DNA from 2 places in the Ilyobacter polytropus DSM 2926 genome. Region 2 is predicted to be linked to the other one. Evidence: riboswitches for the same ligand, from Rfam matches in the RefSeq annotation. Region 2 holds a riboswitch; the other holds the start of a gene.
What was found. A riboswitch is a leader RNA that binds a small molecule or an ion and turns the genes downstream of it on or off. The one in region 2 is predicted to bind lysine.

Region 1 (12,809 bases), on a different replicon from region 2:
TACCCCAGTCTTTTCAAGAATTTCTAGTGCAAAATCCAAAGAATCCTTGCTGCTTATTTTGCTGTAACCTGCATAAACATAAAAAGCACCCTTTGGCATAACCACATCAAATCCCATAGCATCTAGTCTAGAGCATATGAGTTTTGCCCTCTCTTCGTATTCAGCTGCTATACTACTCACATCTGAGGCATCTCTTAAGGCAATCATACCTCCAATTTGAGATAAGGTTGAAGGTGAGGTTACAGTGTACTGGCTAACCTTTATAAGTTCTTTTCTAAATTTTGCATGGGTCATCAGATATCCTACTCTCCACCCTGTCATAGAGTGGGATTTTGAAAATCCATTGATCACAATTACCTGGTCTTTTACATTTTTACATCTGGCGATAGAATAAAATTCTTCTCCTGAAAAAACCAGCTCACTATATATTTCATCAGAAATTATAAATAATTTCTTTTTCTCCAATACTGCAGCTATTTTTTCCGTCTCCTCTTTAGAGAGTATAACTCCCGTTGGATTTGTTGGATAATTTAATATTACAGCCTTGGTCTTGTCAGTTATTGCCTCTTCTAACATCTCTGGAGTCAGCTTAAAATTATTTTTGCTGGTATCTATAAATACAGCCTTAGCCCCGTACATCTTCAGAAGAGCTTCATAAAGAGAAAAAGCAGGAAGTACAACTACCACTTCATCTCCTTCAGTTAGAATTCCTTTGAGAGTGGTAGAAAGAGCTTCTGTAGAACCTACAGTTACCAATACTTCGTCTGCACTGTAGTCTATATTATATTTTTTCTTATAAAAAGAAGCTATCTCCTGTCTTAATTCAGGAACCCCTCCCAAAGGAGCATAAGAGAGCTGATTTTCCATCATGTATTTTGCTGTTTTTTGAGTTATTATTTCTGGAGTTTTTATATCAGGTTCTCCGATAGTGAGGTTAATACTATCAGGTATTTTTGCACACTTCTGAGCAATCTGACGTATTATCGATACCTCCATCTCTCTTACTCTCTGATTGACTTCCATTGCTTCCTCCTATTACTTTTTAAATTTCTAAGATCTTCCATTATCTGTGTTTTTCCTTCTGTTTTTTCATCTACATTTTTAATGATCTTCGCAGGACTTCCAGCCACTACGACCCCTGCAGGTACGTCTGCAGTTACTATTGCTCCTGCAGCTACTACAGAACCTTTTCCTATTCTTACTCCTTCTAGAACTACTGCATTGGCACCAACCATTACGTTGTCCTCTACTACTACAGGATCTGCTGAAGGAGGCTCTATAACTCCTGCAAGTATAGCTCCTGCTCCTATATGACAATTATTCCCAACTGTAGCTCTTCCTCCTAAGACAGCATTAAAGTCGATCATAGTTCCGTCTCCGACTACAGCCCCTATATTGATTGAAGCTCCCATCATGATTATTGCATTGTTTCCTATTGAAACCTTGTCCCTGATTACTGATCCTGGTTCAATTCTCGCATTGATATCCTTTAGATCTAACATTGGTATTGCTGAGTTTCTTCTATCATTTTCAAGGTAATAGTCCTCTATTTTGTCTTTGTTCTCGTCTAGGATTTTCTTTACTTCATCCCAGTCTCCCATTATTATTCTTGTATTCCCTTCGCAGAATACCTTACAAGAATAAAAGTTTATACCTTCCATCTCACCTTTAAGATATGCCTTTACAGGTGTTGATTTTTTAGAATCCTTGATAAATTTGATTATTTCTTGTGCTGTGTTTAAACTCACTATTTATTCCTCCTTATTTTATGTCTAAAACTTCTTTCATTGTATAAAATCCTGGTGCTTTACCTGCCAAGAATTTTGCCGCCTTAACAGAACCTTGAGAGAAAATTCTTTTAGAAAGAGCCTCATGTTTCAGCTCAATAATTTCATCTTGCCCTGCAAAAATAATGCTGTGCTCTCCGACTATACTTCCACCTCTGATAGCGTGAATTCCAACTTCCTTTTTAGTTCTTTTACCCACAATTCCTTCTCTGCCATAAACAGCTTCTTTTTCACCGTTTAATGACTCATTTATTGAATCATAAAACAATTTTGCTGTTCCAGATGGTGAGTCCACCTTTTGATTGTGATGTTTTTCGATAATCTCAATGTCAAAGGCATCGGCCAAAATTGGAGTGATCTGTTTTAATACTTCTGATATAACATTAACTCCCAAGGACATATTTCTCGAGAAAAGTATCGCTGTCTTTTCACTGGCCTGCTTGATCTTAGTTAGCTGTTCAGCAGTAAATCCAGTTGAACAAATTACCGCCCCGATTTGATTTTCAATTGCATATTCCAAAATCTCATCAAGATTGGCAGGATTTGAAAAATCAATTATTACATCGACTTTTTCCTTTATATCATTTAAAGATTTATAAAGAATATCCTCTGTCACAGGTGACATTGCCTGAGCACCATCTCTTTTTTCGATAACTCCGGCTATTTGAAGACCTGCAGAAGCCACATCTTCACAGACAAATTTACCCATCATACCGTATCCGAAAACTGCTATATTCATAATCACCTACCCCTTTAGTAAATTAATTTTTTCCATCTCTTTTGTTAATTTTGCAGTGGCATCTTCACTCATCTCATATAGAGGAAGTCTTAGTCCTCCTACCTCATGTCCTGTTAAATTCATGGCTTTTTTTATTGGAATAGGGTTTGTCTCAATAAATAAAGAATCTATAAACGGCTTTAAATAAAGCTGAAGTTCTCTTGATTTTTCAACTTCTCCATTTAAAAACAGATCTACCATGTCATGAGTTTCTTTTGGTAAGATATTTGCCACAACAGATATTACACCCTTACCACCTATAGAAAGTATCGGAACTATTATATCATCATTTCCTGAGTACATTGCAAAATTATCATTACAAAGTCTTGCAACCTCAACAGCATAAGAGATATTTCCACTTGCCTCTTTTATTCCCACTATTTTATCATTTTTACTAAGGTGTTCCACTACATCTACAGGAATATTCATTCCTGTTCTTCCTGGAACATTATAAAGAATAATCGGAATATTTACTGATTCAGCTATCTTTTCAAAATGTTTGATAAGGCCCTCTTTATTAGTTTTATTATAATAAGGAGTCACCTGAAGAAGTCCGTCTACACTTAGCTTCTCCGACTCTACGCTAAGCTCTATACCGTGTCTCGTATCGTTACTTCCTGTCCCTGCAATTACAGGTATTCTACCATTTACCGTATCCACTGCACATTTTATTACAGCAAGGTGCTCATCGTCAGAAAGTGTCGAAGCCTCTCCTGTAGTTCCTGTTATTATTATAGAATCTGTTTTATTCTCAATGTGAAACTCTATTAATTCCGCAAGTTTTTCAAAGTTAACTTCACCAGTTTTTTTAAACGGGGTAATTATAGCTACTCCTGATCCTGTAAACATTATATTTCCTCCTTCATTGAGTTTAGATTAGACCCTTTTTAATTAAGAGTTCTGCAATCTGGACTGTATTTGTTGCAGCCCCTTTTCTGATATTGTCAGCCACACACCATATATTTACACTGTTTTCCCTGCTGAAGTCCCTTCTTATTCTTCCTACAAAGACTTCATCCTTTCCAGTAGCATGTATTGGCATAGGATAGACATTCTTTGATGTGTCATCCTCCACTATTATACCATCAAATCCCGTTAGTGCCTCAAATATTTCTGTCATCTCAAAGGATTTTTCAAGTTCAATATTTATAGATATACTGTGGCTGTTTTCCACAGGTACCCTGACACATGTAGCAGTTATTGCCATGTCTGGAGTTCCTAGTATTTTTCTTGTCTCATCTATCATCTTACGTTCTTCTTTTGTATATCCGTCCTCTAGAAACACATCTATATGAGGAAGGCAGTTGTTTGCTATAGGGTGAGGATAATTTTTAGGTTCTTTTCCCTCTAGACCTCTTTTTAAGTCCTCTATACCGTCAACTCCAGACCCTGAAACTGCCTGGTATGTAGAGTAAACTACTCTTTTTATTCCAAATTTTTCAGCCAAAGCCTTTAGTGGAAGCACCGACTGTATTGTAGAGCAGTTGGGATTTGCTATGATTCCATTGTGTTTTTCTACATCTTCAGGGTTTACCTCTGGTACCACAAGTGGTATCTCAGGATACATTCTAAAAGCACTGCTGTTGTCTACCACTATTACTCCCTTATCTCTTGCAACTGGTGAAAATCTTTCACTTGTTGCCCCACCTGCTGAGAATAATGCAATATCAATATCTCTGTCAAAAACTTCATCAGTTAGTTCTTCTACTGTGTAACTTTTTCCCTTGTATTCCATCTTTTTTCCTGCAGATCTTTTAGATGCAAAAAGATATAGGTTTTCAATTGGAAAATCTCTTTCTGCAAGGACTTCTAAGAATTTTCTTCCTACCATTCCAGTTGCACCGGCAACTGCTATATTATATTTTTTCATATTTATCATATCTCCCAGTCAATTAATATTTTTAACACCTTTTGGAAAATCAAAATTTATTATTTGAAATAATGTCCTTCTGCTATCTTCTGACTTTCCCCTGTCATAAATACTCCATCATCAGTTAGTTCTATAAAAAGTTTTCCCCCAGGAACTGCTACTTCTACATTTTTGTCTAGCCGTCCTGTTAGATTTCCTATTACAACCACTGCACAGGCTCCTGTACCACAGGCAAATGTGTAACCAGCTCCTCTTTCCCAGGTTTTTACGTCTACTCTGTCCTTTGAGATTGCCTTGGCAAAATTAACATTGGTTTTATTCGGGAATATTGGATTTATTTCTAGATTTCTTCCATACTTATATATATCCAATGTTTCTAGATCATCTACAAAAGTTACACTGTGAGTAGTTCCCATAAAAAGAGCCGAAATGCTAAACTCCCTGTCATAAGACTCTATTTTTCTTTCAATATAATCTTTTTCTGAGACACTCATAGGTATACTGTCAGTCTCAAAAATAGGCATACCCATATTTACCCTGGCCAGATATCTGCCGTCTTTTTCCTCTGTTTTTATCAGCATGTTTCCTGCCAGAGTTTCTACAGCAATGAGATCTTTTTCTACGAGTTTATTATTTCTCACAAAGTGTGAAAAGCAACGAACTCCATTACCGCACATAGGAGCCTCACTACCATCGGCATTGTAAAATATCATTCTTATGTCTGCTTTTTCTGATTTTGCGGCAACCATCATTCCGTCTGCCCCTATACCGAAGTTTCTGTGGCAGACTTTCATAGCCAGCTCAGAATAATCTAGTCCCGCTACTTCTTCTTCCCTGAATATTATAAAATCATTTCCAATACCATGATACTTTTCAAATTTTAACATTGCCCCTCCTAGATATTAAATGCTTCTGAGATGGCCTCTACAGCGGCTGCCTTTCTGTCTTTATCCATTGTAAAAGAGATACTTATCTCAGATGTTGTCACCTGATAGAATTTTATATTCTTCTCTCCGAATATTTCAAAAAGTTTTCCTGCTACTCCAGAATGACTTATCATCCCCACTCCCACTACAGAAACCTTTATAAGATCCTGGTTCTTACTTATCTTCAGAGCCGGATTCTGAGTTGCAATGATCTCTACAGCTTTATCTAGAAGATCTTCCTCAGTGGCCGGGCAGGTAAAGCTTATGTCTACCATATCCTCTACAGACTGACTCTGACTAATCATATCCACATTTACATCCTGTTTTCCAAGGGCAGAAAATATATTTGCTATCTTCTGAGGTTTATTATATAAATTTTGTAAATTTACCATCAAAACATTTTCATTTATGCTAAGTCCTGTTATAAGTTTCTCTTCCATTATCTGCTCCTTTTCTAATATATAAGTTCCGTTCTTTTCTCCAAGACTTCTTCCCACGTATATTGGGACGCCAAATTTTTTCCCGAGCTCTACGGCCCTTACTTCCATGACCCCTGCTCCTAGATTTGACATCTCCATCATCTCTTCATAGGAGATCTTATCTATTTTCTTGGCTCCTTTGTGTACCCTAGGGTCACATGTGTATATACCATCTACATCAGTATATATCTCACACTGACAGCCTAAAGCTCCTGCTAAGGCCACTGCACTTGTATCAGATCCTCCACGTCCTAGGGTTGTTATATCCCCGGCCTCATTCATTCCCTGGAATCCTGCCACAATGACTATTTTCCCATCTGCAAGATGTTTTTCCATTCTTTCATTATTTATGCTTTTAATCTTACTTTTTGTATGAGTTCCTGTTGTCTGTATCCCTGCTTGGCTTCCTGTAAGAGATACAGCTTCATGACCCATATTCTTTAGAGCCATAGACAGCAAGGCGATTGTCTGCTGTTCTCCTGTGGACATGAGCATATCTAGCTCACGCCTGTCAGGTCTGTTTGTGATCTCATTGGCCTTTTTTATCAGCTCATCTGTCATTTTACCCATTGCTGATACTACTACTACTACCTCATTTCCCTCTTTCCTTACCTTTATGAGGTGCTCTGCTATGGCCTTTATCTTTTCGATTGTCCCTACTGATGTTCCCCCGTATTTTTGTACTATTCTCAATTTTTATTCCCCCCTAATAAAGCTTGAGATCGTTTCTTATAAGATCCTCATAGCTCTCCCTTTTTACAGCTACCTTACTTTCTCCGTCTTTTACAAAAACCACAGCAGGTTTTCTTATTCTGTTGTAGTTACTTGCCATGCTATAATTATAGGCCCCTGTGGTACTGATTGCAAGTATATCTCCCTCTTTTGCTTCCTGAAGATATACATCTCTTAGAAGAAGGTCTCCTGATTCACAGCATTTCCCAGCTACTGTTACCAGATCCTCTGTTTTTTCATTTATTCTGTTGGCAATGACACCCTCATACTCAGCCTGATAAAGAGCAGGTCTTATGTTGTCTGTCATTCCCCCATCTACAAAGACATATTTTTTACCGCTGTAAGTTACCTTGGTTCCACCTACTGTATAGAGAGTGGTTCCTGCATTTGCCACTATACTTCTTCCCGGTTCTATTATTACCTTATCTAAATCTATCTCATATTCGTCTAGTTTTGATTCTAGGTCTTTTATCATCTCTTTGCAGAATTTTTCAAAGTCCACTGCGTCATCTCCGTCAAAATAATACACTCCGAAACCTCCCCCGAGGTTTAATACTGTTGTATCAAGACCGGCCTCATCCTTCATCTGCTTTATGAATTTTAACATAGTGTCCATAGCTGCAAAGAAAGGCTTCTCGTCAAATATCTGAGACCCTATATGACAGTGAAATCCTTTTAGTTCCACATGCTCAGCCGCAATAAATTTTTTGATTATATCCTTTATATTTTCATCAAATATAGATTCTCCAAACTTTGAAGAATAAGTAGAAGTCTGTATATATTCATGAGTGTGAGCCTCTATACCTGGGTTCACTCTCAAAAGAACGTTTATTTTCTTTCCCTTTTCTCTGCATACTCTTTCTAACTTATCGAGCTCATCTCTGTTGTCTACGATTATCTCTCCGATACCGTAGTCTAGGCACATCTCAAGCTCTTCCCAAGTCTTGTTGTTTCCATGCATGTGTACTTTTTCCATAGGAAAACCTGCACTTTTTACTGTAAAAAGCTCTCCCCCTGAAACAACATCCATGCTAAGTCCGTGCCTGTCTACGATCTGACACATCCCAGTAGTGAGAAAAGCCTTAGATGCGTAGACAACCTCAGTCTGAAACCTGTCTGATTTAAAAGCCGCCTTGAATGTCTCCATATTTTTGCTGATAAGAGCCTCGTCCATCACATACAAAGGTGACCCGTGCTTTTCCACAAGCTCTTTAGAGCTTATCCCGCCTATATAAAGCTGGTTGTCTTTGATCTCCATAGAACCAAAAAGTCTCATACATTTCCCCCTTAAAAAATCTCCATTTTTATATTAAAATTTTATAAACAAAAAAAGTTGGCAGGGCACAATCCTACCAACTAAATAATAATAAAAAATTATAGTTACGGTAAGATAGCACTCCATTGTCTTGGTATAGACAACGACAGTACAACGGATATTTTCCGATGCCCCAACCCACTCTCCCGGCACAGAGAATGAATTTCGGCAGATCTCCCTTTTAGAAAACTTCACTGAGCTGGCCGGCCCTCTATTTTCCTACTAATGATCATCTGCAACCTCTATCTTTATTCTAATTTAATTCTCAGTTTCTTTTTTAAACAAACTACTTTATAGACCTCCAATAAAACATCATTATAATCAAGTAATGATCAATCTATAAGTTGATTTGTTTTATTTTACAACACTTATACTTTTTTTAAAAATTCACAGGATATATTATAGAGATATACAAAACAAATGAAATATCTTTAGGTACTGTAATCACTGGGATATAGTTACACGCAGTTATGTTCGAAAAAATAACTTTTTCATAAAAAACTATAGTTTTTTTCCCTTACTATCTTTCCTTTTTCTGGAAAATCTGTTAATATTTAAGAATTATAAGAGTCTTTCATTTTTTTAAAAAAATTACATAAAAATTTCTATTGAAATTTAAGAGGTGATAGGCCAAATAAACAGAATTTAAAATTATATACGTCCGTTTTTTATTGAAATAAGGGGGAAACCATGGATTTAAAAGATTTGGGAAACCAGATAAAGACCTATAGACGAGAGCTTCACCAGATACCTGAGCTTGGGTTAGAGGAGTATAAAACCTGTGCTTATATAGGGGAAAAATTAAAAGAGTTTGGGCTGCATCCTTTCACCATCGCCAAAACTGGTGTCTATGTCTACATCGATGCCGGTTCAGATGAAACATACGCCTTCAGGGCAGATATGGATGCCCTAGAAGCAGAAGAGGAGAACGATGTAGAGTATTCATCAAAACATCCTGGTAAAATGCATGCCTGCGGTCATGACGGTCATATGGCCATGCTTTTAGGACTGGCCAAAGTCTTGTCAAAAACTGAAAATATCAAGAAAAACATTCTTTTGATCTTCCAGCCTGCTGAAGAGGGGCCCGGAGGAGCCAAGATAATAACTGAAAGTGGAATATTTGAAAAATATAACGTAAAGGGAATATTTGGTATCCACCTCTTCCCTACATTAGACGAAGGAATCATCGCTTCTAAGGCAGGTCCTTTTATGGCTCAGTCTGGGGAAATAGATGTAATAATTAAAGGAGAAGGCGGTCACGGTGGTATGCCTCATAACGCCATCGACTCAATCCTTGTGGCTTCTAAATTTTTATCATCTTGTCAGTCAATTATCTCAAGGAGTATATCTCCTCTTGAGACTGCCGTTATCTCCTTTGGTAAGATAAGGGGGGGAAGTGCTAGAAATATCGTGGCTGAAAAAACACATATAGAGGGTACAGTGAGAACCTTTTCAAAGGAGACCTTTGGAATAATCAAGAAAAGAATCCTTCAGATTTCAAAGGGATTAGAGGAATCTTTTGACGTGGAGATTGATGTCAATCTAGAACCTTACTATCCGCCGGTAATAAACGACAAGGCTCTCTACAAAAAGGTAGCAGAAAAGGTTCACATAGAAGAAACCGATCCTGTTATGCTTGCAGAGGACTTCTCCTACTATCAGGAAAAAATACCAGGGGTATTTTATTTCCTAGGAAGTAGAAACAGAGAGCTTGGATTTGACTATCCTCTCCACAGCTGCAGCTTCAACTTTGATGAAAAGATTCTTTTAAAGGGTATTGAGCATTATATAAATATACTCACAGCTTTAGAGGCTATATAATTATTTATGAGAGACTGTTCTTCATGACAGTCTCTTTTTTTATTAATTTAAGTTACTACTCTGAAGGAATTCTTATAAATTACTGACTTTACAAGAATATTAAAGTCAAAATTATTTTGTCACGAATGAAAACCGATAAAAGGCAGAAAAATTAACACGAATAAGAAGAAAACCTTTTGACCACAGAGGGCACAGAGAAAAAGAGAAAGTTTCACAGAGTTAAGACGAAAACTAGATACGAGTTCTTTTGCGAGAGGTTTTCGATCTTTTTTCTTCTGCCATTGACAAAATCAGCGTTAAGAATAACCGCAGTGAAATCCTTAGAAAAAATCGACTGTCTGAGCGTAGCGAGTTTCGAGTTTTTCTTGGATTTTCAAGGTTATTTAGCTGATTTTTCACAGGCTTGAACTTTTGGTTACTTTTCTTTCAAGAGAAAAGTAACGACTTCTTGTAAATTCAATATTTTAATTTAAAATAAAGGTCTAAGGTTAATCAATCTATTTGAAAATTTTAAAGGAGCTTCTCAACTCTTGCAGAAAATTATTATATAGGATGTAGTATAAGTAATCTGGAAAAAGTCACAGTTTAAATAAAAAGAGACTGTAACTTATTGTGAGGTGATCTTTTATGAAAAATACAGCCCTTGTCTTAGAAGGCGGAGGGATGAGAGGAATATTCACCAGTGGGGTTTTGGATGCTTTCATAGAAAAAGGAATTGATATTCCCTATATTATAGGGGTTTCCATGGGAGCATACAACGGTGTTTCATATATTACCGGACAAAAAGAAAGAACCTTTAAGATGTTCATGGACTATATCTACGACCCAAGACTCCTTGACTATAAGAGAATTTTCAAGGGTGATTCCCTTTTAAACTCTGACTTCCTTATAAACTTCATGGGAAAAAACAAGTACCCAGTGGATTATGACAAATTTTTTGAAAGTACAAAAAAATTTATCTGTGTCAGCACAAATTGCAACACTGGTAAACCTGCATATTTTGAAAAGAATGGATATCCTCAAAAATACTTTAACCGAATATTAAAGTCATCATGCTCTTATCCCTTCCTCACAGACACTGTGAAAATAGGAGGTGAAGAGTATCTAGACGGAGGTATAGCCGATGCAATTCCTATAAAAAAAGCCTTAGACGACGGCAACAAAAAACTTATTGTCATACTCTGTCACCCAAAAGGATACGAAGATGAACCCAGCTGGTATCTCAACATATCCAAGCTCTGGTACCATTCCCATCCAAAGGTGGCCGAGGCCCTGAAAAAAAGATATATAGCCTATAACGGCACCCTTTACTTTCTCGATCTTTTGGAAAAAGAAAATATAGCTTTTGTTATAAGGCCGGAAAGCATGCCCTTATCTGTAATTGAGCAGGACAAGGTAAAATTGAGACTTTTTTATAAAGCAGGTTATAATAAGGGTATAGAGGAATGTGAAAGATTAGAAAAATTTTTAAAAACCCCCTCATTGATCTGAAATCAAAAGGGGGTTTTTATTATTTGTCTCTGTAAAAATCTGATATCTCTTTTACAGCTGTTATTGCCTCTGTTATTTCTTTTGACGTGTTGAAATATCCAAAAGAAAACCTCACGGCCCCAGTTTCATATGTTCCTATAGATTTGTGTGCAAGGGGGGCACAGTGCATTCCAGGCCTCACAGCTATGTCATATTCTTCGTCTAATATGGCACTTAATTCTGCCGGATCTATATCCCCTATATTGAGAGCAACCACAGGTGTCCTTTTTCCTGTTTCCGGTCCGTATACCCTGACTCCCTCTATACCTTTCACTCCTTTTATAAAGACCTCAGTGATCTCATCCTCATGTTTTCTTATATTTTCCATCCCTGTTTTCAGTATAAAGTCCACTCCTGCTCCGAGGGCTGCAATTCCAGGAGCATTTAATGTCCCGCATTCCAAAAGGTCAGGCATCTCTTGAGGCTGTCTCTTGAGTTTCGAATGACTCCCAGAGCCCCCTTCCATAAGTGGCTTTATCTCTACGCCTTTTCTAAGGTATATACCCCCTGTTCCCTGAGGTCCAAAAAGTGACTTATGCCCTGTGAAACACAGAATATCTATATTCATCTTATTTACATCTATTTCTAAGATCCCAGCACTCTGGGAGGCATCCACTATAAGGAGAATTCCGTGTTTTTTTGCTATTTCTCCTATTTTTTCTATGGGAATTATGGTTCCTGTCAAGTTTGAAGCATGGGTTATAACTATGGCCTTTGTATTTTCCTGGATGGATTTTTCTATATCATCAAGGGATATTAGTCCCTGGTAATCTGCCTCTACTATTGTTAGATCTATTTTTTTCTGTTCTTCCATTGAGAATAGAGGTCTTAGTACAGAATTGTGCTCTAAGGAAGTGGTTATCACGTGATCACCCTTTTCAAGGACTCCCTTTATTGCAAAATTCAGACTCATAGTTGCGTTTTGTGTAAAGGCTATTCTAAGTGGATCATCTATATTAAAGAGTTTTGCCAGCTTTACCCTTGTTTCATAGACTGCCCTAAAGGCCTCTATAGCCATCCTGTGGCTTCCCCTTCCTGGATTCCCGCCTTTATTTCTCATAGTTTCTATTAAGACACTGTACACCTCATCAGGTTTGGGGTAACTAGTGGCTGCATTATCAAAATAAGACATTTTTTTCACCTCATTATTTTTTGTTTTGGTGATATAATAAATATATCATACAAAGTTTAAAGGAACTTTTCAGAAAAAGTAGAATATTTTTTATGTTTCTACTTTAATTAAATTAACTATTTTTATGGATTCGTCTATTTTCGTCAAGGAAAAGTAACTATAATTAATCAATTAACTTATTATAACATCAAAACATATAAAAATTTGGAGGTTTTTTTCATGAAAATTATAATTATAGGAGGAGTGGCTGCAGGTATGAGTGCCGCTTCCAAAGCCAAAAGAACACTTAAAGATGCTGAAATTACCGTATATGAAAAAACTGACGTTATTTCATGGGGTGCCTGCGGACTTCCCTATTATATAGGGGGATTTTTCCAAAGCACCAACAATATGATGGCTAGATCCATAGAAAAATTCAGAGAATCAGGAATTGATGTGC
Region 2 (12,809 bases):
TCGTAGCTGTTATATGGGGTTCTGGATTCACAGCCACTCAGGTGTCATTAGATAGTGGTTTTCTTCCCTTTACCACAATGGCTATTAGATTTGGAATTGCTGCAATTTTAATGAGTGTTATATTTATAAAAAAACTAAAATATATAAACAAAAAAGACATTATAGCAGGTTCAGTGGTTGGTTTTTTTCTTTTTACAGCCTTTGCATCCCAGACAATAGGACTTCAGTTTACTACTCCCTCAAAAAATGCGTTTCTTACAGCTACCAACGTTATTTTAGTTCCTTTTATTTATTGGTTTATGTCCAAAAAAAAACCTGATATTTATTCTGTCACAGCAGCTTTTATTTGTGTCTGCGGCATAGCTTTTATCTCTCTAGAAAAAGATCTGACTCTTGGTATAGGAGATTCCCTGTCTTTACTGTGTGCAATTTTATTTGCCTTTCATATAAGTTCTACCGGATTTTACAGTCATAAGGTGGATACTACAGTGCTTTCTGTTACCCAGATGTGGTTTGCATCAATCTTATCCTTTATAGGGGCTTTTTTCACAGAAACTTTTCCTAATTCAGTACCTGTAAATGGTGTCTTATCAGTAATTTATATAGGGGTTTTCGGTACCATGATAGCTTTTTTTATCCAGACCACAGCACAAAAATATACAACACCTACAAAGACAGCTATTATATTGTCTACCGAAGCTCTTTTCGGAACTATCTTTTCAGTTATAATTTTGAAGGAGATAATAACAGCTAAAATGATAATCGGTGGAATCTCAATATTTCTAGCTATAATTACCGCTGAAACAAAATGGAAATTCTTTTATAAAGGAAAAGCAAAAATTATAAAATCAGACCTCTGATATTCAATTTCTTTATCAAAAAAAATTAAAAATAAGGCCTTCAGGGTATGAAGGCCTTATTCAAATCATAAATTATTGTTTTTTTCCTGAGTATACTTATCTTCATTCTCTTTTTTTTCTTCTGTATCTTTGTTTATATTTTCTTCTTTGGTGTTTGTTATCTCAGTAAAGGCTGTTGCTATATTTGCAATACTTTGAAGTTCAGATGGTATTATGATCTTTGTAGATTTTCCGTCTGCCACTTTTTCAAAAGTTTCCATAGCTTTTAGAGAAAGAACCTCTTTAGTTGTATTGGCAGCATTAAGCATTTTTATCGCCTCTGCCTTGGCCTTTTGAGTTTTGAGAATAGCCTCTGCTCTTCCTTCAGCTTCTCTTATATAGGCTTCTCTTTTGGCTTCTGCTCTCAGTATGGCAGCTTCTTTTTCTCCTTCAGCCACAAGGATTGCAGATTTTTTCTGACCTTCTGCTCTCAAAATTGATTCTCTTCTTCCCCTTTCTGCCTTCATCTGCTTTTCCATGGCGTCTTGTATCTCTTCAGGAGGAAGGATGTTCTTTAGTTCCACCCTGTTGACTTTTATTCCCCAGGGATCTGTTGCCTCATCTAAAATCGCCCTCATCTTTGTATTTATAGTATCTCTAGAGGTTAATGTTGTATCCAACTCCATCTCTCCTATTATATTTCTAAGTGTTGTAGCAGTTAGATTTTCAATTGCATTAATAGGATTTTCTACTCCATAGGTATATAGTTTCGGGTCAGTTATCTGGTAATACACCACAGAATCGATTTGGATTGTTACATTATCCTTCGTTATTACAGGTTGAGGAGGAAAATCAACTACCTGTTCCTTTAAGGATACTCTTTTGGATATTCTATCCAAAAAAGGAATAAGAATATTCAGTCCTGTTTCCCAAGTTGTAAGATACGCACCTAGCCTCTCTATTACATAGGCCTTTGACTGAGGGACTATTTTTACGTTGAATATTATAAGAAAAACTATTACCAGTATAAATAAGAAAAATATAAGCATTTGAAACATTTTATCACTCCTTCTCCAAAATTAATTTTATTCCCTGGATTCTAAGAACCCTGGCTTTATCTCCTATATGAAGCTCCCTATCACACTTTGCTTTCCAGTGTTTACCGTCTAAGTAGGTCTCATACTCCCCAGAAGAGATAACTTTTTTTATCTCTACAGTTTGACCGATTATCCTGCTCTCTATCTTCTCTTTTCTCTTAGAAAGAAGTTTCTTACTGAGTGGCCTGGTAACTATTATAAAGACAAACGAAAGAGCCACAAAAAAATAAAACTGCTTCATTATATCTGGAATATAGCCAGAAGTTAGAGTCAGAATACCAGCTGCCAGAGCAAACCATATACTTATCAGTGCTGTGGTGTAACCTTCCAAAATTAAAAATATTACTGTTAATATCAGCCATATATACATTTTTACCCCTCCTATTACTTATAATTCGTATTTTAAAGATCATTTCCTTTTGATAAACATAAATATTATATTGTACTATTTTTATACAATTTAAAGTCAAAACTTTTGTTTCCAAAGATTTTTTTACATTATTCTGTATGGATTTTCACTTTTTTGATTGACACTAGAACTGCCTTTTGTTATAATTAAGCTAAATTTAATATTTTTAAGATAGAGGTGCAGTGTTCAAAAGTATCTACTGGAATCCGGGCAGGATAATGAAGGTAAGAGAAAGGGAAGGCTGCCGAAGGAAAGACTATAGCCCATTGTCAATCCTGGTGTTACCGATAATATTGATAACACTGTCATTAAGTTTTCACCTGATGAAGTGCTATCGGAATTTTGTTGATTGCAAGGTTGCCGTATGTATTTCGGCAGCCCTTTTTTTTATTTTTTCAATATTTAATTTGCAAAATGAAAATTATATGTAGAAAGCACGAGTTTTAAATAGGGCTATTGATCGAAAACAGAACTTGTTCCAACATTTTATTAAGTTTCAAACTATTTTTTAGGAGGATTTTATGAAAAGATCTAGTATTTCATTACTTTTATTTTCACTAGCTCCTGCCATAGCAATGGCTGGAGATGCAGCTGCAAATGCTGATCATTATGGTATTCTTACACTTTTACCGCCAGTTTTGGCTATAATTCTGGCATTTACTACAAGAAACGTTATTTTATCACTTTTCATCGGGATATATTCCGGTGCCTTTCTATTGGGAGTTCAGAACAACGGAGTCCTTGGTGGATTTTTAGATGGATTTCAAGATATTATAAGCAGAGTTATTAACTCAATGGCTGACTCATGGAATGCAGGTATAATACTTCAAGTGCTTACAATAGGTGGTCTTATCGCACTTATTTCAAAAATGGGTGGAGCCAGAGCAGTAGCAGAAGCTCTTGCAAAAAAGGCCAAATCACCTGTATCTGCCCAGCTTATCACATGGCTGATGGGAATCTTTATATTCTTTGATGACTATGCTAACGCTCTTATTGTAGGACCTATTATGAGGCCTATAACTGATAAAATGAAAGTTTCAAGAGAGAGGTTAGCCTTTATTATCGATGCCACTGCTGCACCTATAGCAGGACTTGCCTTGATATCAACTTGGATAGGTTATGAGATCTCTGTTATAAAAGAAGGATACGCCATGATCGGTATGGAAAACATAAATGCGTATAGTGTTTTCGTAGAAACTATACCTTATAGATTTTACAATATTCTTATGCTTGCATTTGTATTTATTTCTTCTTTTCTGTCTAGAGATTTTGGACCTATGCTAAAAGCGGAAAAAAATGCAAGAGCAAATGGTATCAGCAGCAACTCTAAATCAAAAACTGTAAGTGCTGATGATCATATATCTGCTCCTAAGGAAGGAATAACTTATTCCATATATAGCGCTATTATACCTATAGGGGTATTAATTATAGCATCTTTTGTAGGTTTCTATTACAACGGTTTATCAACTCTCGAGGGAGATGTTCTAACTGCTGTTAATGCTTCGCCACTTTCTATTTATGCCATTAGAGAGACCTTTGGAGCATCTGATGCATCGGTGGTTCTTTTCCAGGCTGCCCTGTTTGCATCGATAGTAGCTATAGTCATGGCTCTTGCCAAAAGAACCCTTTCATTAGGAGAGGCTTTGGAAACATGGGTAAACGGAATGAAACCTCTTATGATAACTTGTGTGATATTACTTTTAGCATGGTCTCTTAGCTCTGTTATAAAAGACCTAGGTACTTCGACATATCTTGTCTCCCTTTTATCAGATACTATACCAAAACAGGCGCTTCCAGGTATTGTATTCGTTATGGCTTCCTTTATAGCCTTTGCTACAGGAACCTCTTACGGTACCATGGGAATCTTAATGCCTCTTTCCATTCCTCTTGCGAATGCAATAGGAATTACTGGAGGATTAGCTGCAGAAGACCTTCACAGCTTCACTGTTGCCTCTATAGGAGCTGTTCTAACAGGAGCAATCTTCGGGGATCACTGCTCTCCTATATCTGACACCACTATTATGTCATCTATGGGTGCTGGTTGTGACCACCTTGAGCACGTTAGAACACAGCTTGTTTATGCTTTGGCTGTTGCTGGTATCTCTCTTGTATTCGGATACCTTCCTGCAGGACTAGGCTTACCTATCGGCATGATTTTACCTCTTGCTGTCCTGGCAGTTTATCTCTTAGTTAGATTTGTAGGAAAACCTGTAGATCAAACAGAGGCAGAAATTGAAAGTGTAATTCAATAACATAAATATAAAAATCCGCCTTTCAAGGCGGATTTTTATATTTAAATAATAAGTTTATTTTATCCTGGTATTTTTGATTGCATCTGCTACCTTTAGAACCTTTGCTGTTTCCTTCACATCGTGAACTCTGAGTATAGAGGCACCTTTAGATGCAGATATTGCAGCTACTGCCAGACTTCCCTCTAGTCTTTCATTTACTTTAGATCCTAAAATATCCCCTATAAATTTTTTTCTAGATGCTCCCACCAATATAGGCTTCCCAAGAGTTTTAAACTCTTCAAGTCTGTTTATAATCTCAAGATTGTGATCAAATGTTTTTCCAAACCCAATTCCAGGATCTAAAATTATATTCTGACTTTCAATACCTGCTTTTTCACCTATATCAATACTTTTTTTAAGTTCATATATAAGGTCATCTATCAGATCATCATATTTAGGATTTACCTGCATAGTCTTAGGTGTTCCCTGCATATGCATTAATATACAGTATGCACCTGATTCTGATATCACTTTTGCCATCTCGCTATCGCTTCTTAGTCCACTTATATCATTTATTATATGCGCCCCTTTTTTAAGGCACTCTTTGGCAACTTCAGATTTATAGGTGTCAATAGATATCGGTACATCTATCTCCTTTACGAGTCTTTCTAAAACAGGGAGAATTCTGTCTAACTCTTTATTTGCAGGAATATATTCTGCACCAGGACGTGATGATTCACCACCTATATCAATTATATGAGCACCATGTTTCACCATCTTCTTTGCGTTTTTGACAGCCTCTTCTAAAGAAGTGTTTTTCCCCCCGTCAGAAAAGGAATCTGGAGTTATGTTGAGTATCCCCATTACATAGCTTTTCTTTGCAAAATCAAACTCTTTTCCACCTATTACAACAGGAGTGATTTTAGTATCGTATTTTATAAGGACATTTTTTATTTCTTCTGCTATCCTTTTAAGGTTCATCCGACTTTCAAAAAGTTTATGATAGAGTCTGTTATATTGTGACAGATTTGCAGAAATTACAACGTCTGTCATCTCAATATTCAATTCTCCTAGTTCCTTTGCAACAGATGCATCAGCCCCCACAGACAAGGTCATCTGCTTGATTGCATTGGCACTTCTAGAATCTAGATTCTTTATTTTGAGATTTCTAAAGACAGATTTTTCAGCCATCTCTCTTAGTTCTCCATCGTAAACCCCTATACCCTGAAGCTCACGTTTAGCTTCATCTAGATTTTCAAGATTTATTACTCTGGTATAATAATTTTTCATATAAAACTCCTCTCTATATACCCCAGTCCCTAGGATAACGGAACTCTCTTCCTATAGTTCTTCTTGATATTTTTGCTATCAAAGGAAGTTTTCTTTTATATTGGGAAAGCTTTATCTTTCTTATTATAGTATCTACTATCCACTCTTCGAAGCCTTCTTCTATAAGTTCACTTCTCTCATATCTTTCATCTATAAGTCTATAGAGTATCCTGTCTGCCATATTATAAGAAAATCCAAGTTCATTTTCGTCACTTTGACCCTCCCAAAGGTCGGCACTTGGCTTTTTAGCTATTATCTCTTTAGGCACTCCCAGTCTTTCAGAAAGCTCCCATACATGCGTCTTGTAGAGGTCTCCTATAGGATTTATGGCAGAAGCCGAATCTCCAAATTGTGTGCTGTACCCAAGTAAAATCTCGGTTTTATTAGATGTCCCCAAAACAAGAGCTCTTTCCTTTGCAGACCTGTCATATAAAATTGTCATTCTTTCTCTGGCCATCTTATTTCCCTTCCTCATATTATCCATATCAGGATTTTTTTCAAAATAAGCATCCACCATATCAGTTATTTCCATAAGCTCAGTTTTTATTCCAGTTGCTTCCACTAGAAGTTTGGCATGTTCTACACTCTCTTTACTAGAACTTTTATAAGGCATCATTACACCTAATACATTTTCAGGACCTAAAGCCTTGGCTGCAAGTGCCGCCACCAGTGCCGAATCTATTCCACCTGAGAGTCCTAGTACCACTTTTTCAAATCCTGCCTTGCCTATTTCCTCTTTGATAAAATCAATCAATACATTTTCTACTGTTTCCATATTGAGTTTTAATTTTTCCATACGTCCCCCGTTAATTTTCTATTATATCTTTTTGAAGCATCTCATTATCCAAAACAAATTTACCTAGTTTTGAGTTTCTATAATCTCTCAAAATTGTAAGTGCTGCCTGTATAAGGTTAACTTTATCACCTTTTACCAGCATGTTCATTCTATATCCGATTTTTTCAAGAACTTCCTGAGGAACCCCATCAAAATCTTCCTCATGAAGCTTATACTTTTCTTTAAGGGTATTTTTCATACCAAGTGAAAGCATCTTTTCTATTAGTTTATATGCCACCTCTTCCACAGGAATTACCTCATCTTTTATAGCTCCTGCTATTGCCAAGCTGTAACCTACCTCATCATTTTCAAATTTAGGCCAAAGTATCCCGGGAGTATCCAAGAGCTCTAGTCCCTCTTTTATTCTAACCCACTGTTTACCCCTTGTAAATCCAGGTTTATTACCTACCCCTGTACTTTTTTTACCCACTATTCTATTGATTAGCCTTGACTTCCCGACATTTGGTATTCCTGCCACCATAAGTCTAGTATTTACTGTTCTCAGACCTTTTTTCATCATCTTTTCTTTTTTCTCTTTAGACAATTTCTCAATTATTGCAAAGAGTTTTTTTACATTAAATCCTGTTTCAGCACTTAATTCTATAACCTCTTCTGCAAAATTATTTTTTATAAAATAATCTTTCCATACTTTCAAATCCTCTTTGTTTACAAGGTCAGCTTTATTTAAAATAATTATTCTTTTTTTGTTTTTAGCAAATTTTACGATATCTGGATTTTTACTAGAAAGTGGTATTCTAGCATCAACAATTTCCAAAACTATATCTATTATTTTCATATTTTCCTGGATCATATCTTTTGTTTTTTTCATATGTCCGGGATACCAGTTTATTTTTGCATTTGACATTTCTAAAGTGTACCTCCTAATTTTCTTGAGCCTTTATTATAAGTACAATTTCACCCTTTATAGGCTTTTCCTTGAGTCTCTTGGCAACTTCAGTTGTAGTTCCCCTTATTATTTCTTCATAAATTTTAGTTATCTCTCTCACAATAACTATCTCTCTTTCTCCTATAAATTCATGGATATCTCTTACTGTTTTTTCTATTCTATGAGGAGATTCAAAAAGTATAATTGCTCTTTCTTCACTAGCTAATTTTTTCAACAAAGTCTGCCTTCCCTTTTTTTTAGGAAGAAACCCTTCAAAGGCTATCCTTTTCATGTTTAGACCGGCTACAGAGGCAGCCGCAGTCATAGAGCTAGGCCCAGGTACAGGAACTACCTTTAAATCATTATTAAGAGCTACGTCAGCTAACTCAAATCCAGGATCAGATATGCACGGCGTTCCTGCATCAGTTACTAAGGCGATGCTTTTTCCACTCTTCAAAAGATTCATTATATTTTCTATCTGGTGCCCCTTGGTAAACTCATCATATCTATAAACTATAGTTTCTATCTCATAGTGTTTGAGAAGTCGTTTTGTCACTCTCGTGTCTTCTGCAAAGACATAGTCAGCTTCTTTTAATATTCTAACGGCTCTATAAGTTATATCTTCGAGATTTCCTATTGGTGTCGCTACTATGTACAGCATTTCAGACCGCCTTTCAATTATTATTAAAGAGTGAACTCACGCCCACTCTTTAACTTTTTATTTTTTATTATTTAGAAGTATCCCTTTTAACACTCCTATTGCACTTTCAAGCTGAATATCTTTCTGATTCTCTAGTTTCTCAGCTTCCTCTTTACCCTTGAGTTCTTCCAATAATTCCTTTTTGTTTTCCTTTGTTTTTTCCTCATCTATGTTGGTAACGAATCCGTCAAAAAACAGATAATCAGAATCTTCTACCACTTTTATATCGGGCTCTATACCTACTCCGTGGATGGATATTCCACTAGGAGTATAATATTTAGCAATTGTAAGTTTTATACCATCTCCGTCTGGAAGCGGTAGCAGACTCTGGACACTGCCCTTACCAAAACTTTTTTCTCCTAAAAGAACTGCCCTTTTATTATCTTTTAAGGCTCCTGACACGATTTCAGAGGCTGAGGCACTTCCTTCATTTATAAGTACTACCATAGGAAAATCTCCATAATATTTTCCTTCTCTCATGTAAATCTGTTCCTCGCCTGTTTTTCCTTTTACACTTACTACTTTTCCCTCTTTGATAAACATAGAGGATATTTTTATCGATTGATCCAAGGCCCCGCCTGGATTACTTCTTAAATCCAGTATCAAAGCTTTCATTCCTTGTTTAACTAGTGAATCCATAGACTTTCTTACATCAGGATATATATCTTCTCCAAATTGAGTTATTCTGAGATATCCTATTTTATTGTCAAGCATCTTGTTTTTTACATATTTCAGCTCTACGATGGCCCTTGTCAGAATTATCTCTTTAGATTCTTTAGATGAATCTCTGTATATTTTAACCTTAACTTCTGTACCAGGTTCACCTTTTAACTTTTTCACACATTCGTTGCTTGTAAGGGTATAAGTAGATTCTCCGTCTATCTCTATTATTTTATCCTTAGGCTTTATCCCGGCCTTATATGCTGGGGTATCTTCTATAGGCGACACAACAACTAGTGGGTCGTTTTCCTTTTTCTGTATGACCATACCTACACCGGCATATTTTCCTTGTATATCTTCCTTAAAGCTTTCCATCTCAGTTTTATCAAAGTATGTAGAATATGGATCGTCTAAAGATTCCACCATTCCTTTTATAGCCCCATGCATCAGCTCTTTTTTACTTGTTTCTTTTTCTCCTACATGGTTTGCCACTATTATATCCATAATATCAGAGACCTCTTTCAGATGGTTTAGATTTGAAAGAAATCCTCTTTTGGTGTTCGTCAGTTGTTTGTCTGTTTTAGTATTTGCATACACCAAGCTAAATATTACAATAGACAATACAACTACGATTATTTTCATTCTGGTATATTTTTTCATTAAAATTTACCCCCCGGTTTTTAGAGATTTACCCATGTTTATAACCTCATCTATATCAATTTCATTATTCCCATTTTCTAGAGAAAAAAGAGATAAGTATTCCACATTTCCTTTACCGCCTGTTATCGGCGAATAATCTAAAAACTTTAAATATAGACCGTGGGAATTTGCTGAATCGATTATTTTTTCTATAGCCATCTTATGTTTTTTAAAATCTTTGACTATTCCGCCTTTTTCTATATTTTCTCTTCCCACTTCAAACTGAGGTTTGATTAGGGCCATTAATTCAGAGTCACTTTTCATAAATTTTATAAGATGTTCAAAAACCTTAGTTATTGATATAAATGATACGTCCATTACCAAATAGTCAGCCTTATTATCATCTAAATGTTCAAGTGTAAGATCTTTTATATGGGTATTTTCAATAGATTTTACTCTCTCATCATTTCTGAGTTTCCAGTCTAGTTGATTAGATCCAACATCTGCTGAATACACATATTTTGCACCATTTTGAAGGGCACAGTCTGTAAAACCTCCAGTTGAAGCCCCTATATCCAAGACAACCTTGTCCTTTATGTCCAGCCCAAAAACTTCAATGGCTTTTTCAAGTTTCAGTCCACCTCTGCTGACATATTTCAAAACTTGCCCTTTTATTCTTATTTTAGGTTCCTTATCTATTTTTATCTGTGTCCCTGGCTTTTCGATTTTTTTATCATCTACAATCACAATTCCAGCCATTATAGCTCTTTTTGCTTTTTCCCTTGTTTCAAAAAAACCTTGTTCCACCAGAAGCACATCCAGTCTTTCCTTCATAAAACACCTCTTAGTTTTAATTATTCAAAAATCTTATCATCATCCAAGTATTTTATAAGTATGGAGTTTTTTATAAGATTCCTAAATCCTACCTTTTCAACTGAATTAATAAGTCTCGAGGTTTCTCTTATTCTCTTTGTAAAAAAATCATCACCAATTGGAATTCTTTTATTTTTACCGTAATAATTCACAAGCTGTTTGGTACTCTTTAGTCCCAGTTCTACCTTTGCTCTTTTGAGCCTGTCCTTTAATATCCCACTTGTACAGTCTAACTTTTTGCAGATTTCATCTGTCTGCATTCCCTCTGCCATATGCCTTAGTATCTCATCGGCACCTATAGGGTTTATTCTGTGGTACTTAGCAGAATAAACATCTGCTTTATGAACTATGTTGGCCTCTTTTGTACTAGGCTTTATTTTCCCCCATTTACCATGGTGGGATATTACTATATGAACAACATTCTTTCTTATTTCATCATGAATCTTAAGACCTGTTTCTTCCTCAATATCGTCCATGATTTTTTCAGTCTCTCTTATTATGTAATCCGGCCTTTTTATCATCATTTGAGAATGGGACAGTTTTTCTCCATTGATCCTTATGCTACCCTTACTTATATCGTGTATTATTATCCCTACAATGATTGCAAAAACGTCTATTGTTTTTGAATATTCATCAAGGCCTATAAACTCTCTTTTCATCTCATCCTCAGATATTTTAAGTACGTCATAAGTATGTGTAGAGACTTTTACTCCTTGATCTTCTACAAGCTCTAGCTGACGCACGAGAGGATGTTGAAGGAGAGAATTTATATACAGTTGTGCCTTTTTATTATTTATTTGCATTTATACACCCTTCTATCCTATCAACTAATTTACTTCCTCTAAGACCATTTTCAAAGAGGAGGTCATCCCTTTTCCCATGAGGTATTTTAGCACTTTCAAGGGAGATTTTATAAACTTTTTTATATAATCCCCTGTCATTTAAAAATTCTAAAATAGAAGTTCCAAAGGAATTTTTGTCATAGGCTTCTTCCAAAACAAAAATATTATCATAATTCTTCACATTATCAACCAAATAATTTTCATCTAGAGGGCTTATGAAAGCAGCACTCACAATGGTTCCCCCTATACCTCTCTTACAAAGCTCATCTTTGACTACCATAAGCTCATTTAACATACTCCCTGTTGCTATGTAAAGGTTCTTTTTACCCTTTTCCATTTCTTTCCATTTACCAAACTCCAAAGGTTTGTCTCCATCTATATCATAGCAGGTAGACCTCGGTATTCTTATCGCCATAGGCCCATTTGTATGGTTTCTAGATATTTCTAAAGCCTCTTCTAATTCTCTGCACGTAGTCGGTGCAATTACTGTAAATCCCTCTATACTCAGAAAATAACTTATATCATAGACTCCCTGGTGTGTTTTTCCGTCTTCTCCTACTATTCCAGCTCTGTCTACTATAAATCTCACAGGAAGATTCTGCAGTGATATATCATGTATAAGCTGACTGTAGGCCCTTTGAAGAAAAGTTGAATATATTGCAACGTAAGGCTTTTTTCCTGAGATAGCTAGACCTCCTGCAAAGGTCACAGCATGTCCTTCAGCTATGCCTACATTATGGCTTCTTTCTGGAAACTTTTCAAAAAAATTAACTAACCCTGTACCTTTTACCATCGCCGCTGATATTGCATAGATATCCTTGTCTTTTTCACCCATCTGGCAGATCTTTTCACCAAATATTTGAGAATAAGACGACGATCCCTTTCTTACATTACCCGTCTGTACATCAAAGGGAGATATTCCATGAAATTTTTCCTGATTTTTCTCAGCAAATGAATATCCCTTACCCTTTTGAGTTTTCACATGTATCAGTATAGGTCCTTCCATGATTTTGGCTTTTTCAAAAGTTTCAATAAGCTCATTTGAGTCATGGCCGTCAATTACTCCTAAAAATTTAAATCCGAGGTCCTCGCATATGCTCATAGGTGCAAAAAATTGTTTTACAGAATGTTCGGCCCTTTTCAAGACACCTCCCACCCTTTTCCCGATTTTAGCCTTTCTCACGAGAGTTCTTACTTCATCCTTGAGGTTCATATAGGTCTTACTCACTAGGAGTTTTGAAAAAAATCTTGAAAGCGATCCCACATTCTCCCCTATAGACATCTCATTGTCATTTAAAAGAATTATCAGGTTTCGGAATCGGCCTCCTATATCATTTAAAGCCTCTAAAGATGTCCCGTTTGCTATAGATGCATCTCCTACTACCACAATGACTTTTGAGTCTGGATTTGCTGCCGCTATTCCGCTAGCCGCAGAAAGTCCAGAGCCTGCATGACCCGATATAAAAGCA

Region 1: it holds a riboswitch for lysine, as region 2 does, so the genes downstream of both, lysA (diaminopimelate decarboxylase) here and ILYOP_RS08580 (Na+/H+ antiporter NhaC family protein) in region 2, are expected to answer to the same signal.

Annotation. Positions count from the first base shown of each region.
Region 1 is NC_014633.1:803,503-816,311, forward strand. It holds gene ILYOP_RS13600 (pyridoxal phosphate-dependent aminotransferase) at 1-1,023, opposite strand, end outside; gene dapD (2,3,4,5-tetrahydropyridine-2,6-dicarboxylate N-acetyltransferase) at 1,002-1,748, opposite strand; gene dapB (4-hydroxy-tetrahydrodipicolinate reductase) at 1,762-2,526, opposite strand; gene dapA (4-hydroxy-tetrahydrodipicolinate synthase) at 2,533-3,414, opposite strand; gene ILYOP_RS13620 (aspartate-semialdehyde dehydrogenase) at 3,437-4,435, opposite strand; gene dapF (diaminopimelate epimerase) at 4,495-5,322, opposite strand; gene ILYOP_RS13630 (aspartate kinase) at 5,331-6,533, opposite strand; gene lysA (diaminopimelate decarboxylase) at 6,547-7,848, opposite strand; lysine riboswitch at 7,956-8,140, opposite strand; gene ILYOP_RS13640 (M20 metallopeptidase family protein) at 8,578-9,708, shown strand; gene ILYOP_RS13645 (patatin-like phospholipase family protein) at 10,336-11,199, shown strand; gene ILYOP_RS13650 (aminotransferase class V-fold PLP-dependent enzyme) at 11,219-12,370, opposite strand; gene ILYOP_RS13655 (CoA-disulfide reductase) at 12,590-12,809, shown strand, end outside.
Region 2 is NC_014632.1:1,829,821-1,842,629, forward strand. It holds gene ILYOP_RS08565 (DMT family transporter) at 1-860, shown strand, start outside; gene ILYOP_RS08570 (SPFH domain-containing protein) at 926-1,897, opposite strand; gene ILYOP_RS08575 (NfeD family protein) at 1,902-2,306, opposite strand; lysine riboswitch at 2,510-2,687, shown strand; gene ILYOP_RS08580 (Na+/H+ antiporter NhaC family protein) at 2,867-4,597, shown strand; gene folP (dihydropteroate synthase) at 4,652-5,866, opposite strand; gene ILYOP_RS08590 (NAD+ synthase) at 5,880-6,701, opposite strand; gene ylqF (ribosome biogenesis GTPase YlqF) at 6,712-7,605, opposite strand; gene rsmI (16S rRNA (cytidine(1402)-2'-O)-methyltransferase) at 7,622-8,287, opposite strand; gene ILYOP_RS08605 (S41 family peptidase) at 8,345-9,646, opposite strand; gene ILYOP_RS08610 (TlyA family RNA methyltransferase) at 9,653-10,459, opposite strand; gene ILYOP_RS08615 (HD domain-containing protein) at 10,480-11,301, opposite strand; gene dxs (1-deoxy-D-xylulose-5-phosphate synthase) at 11,288-12,809, opposite strand, start outside.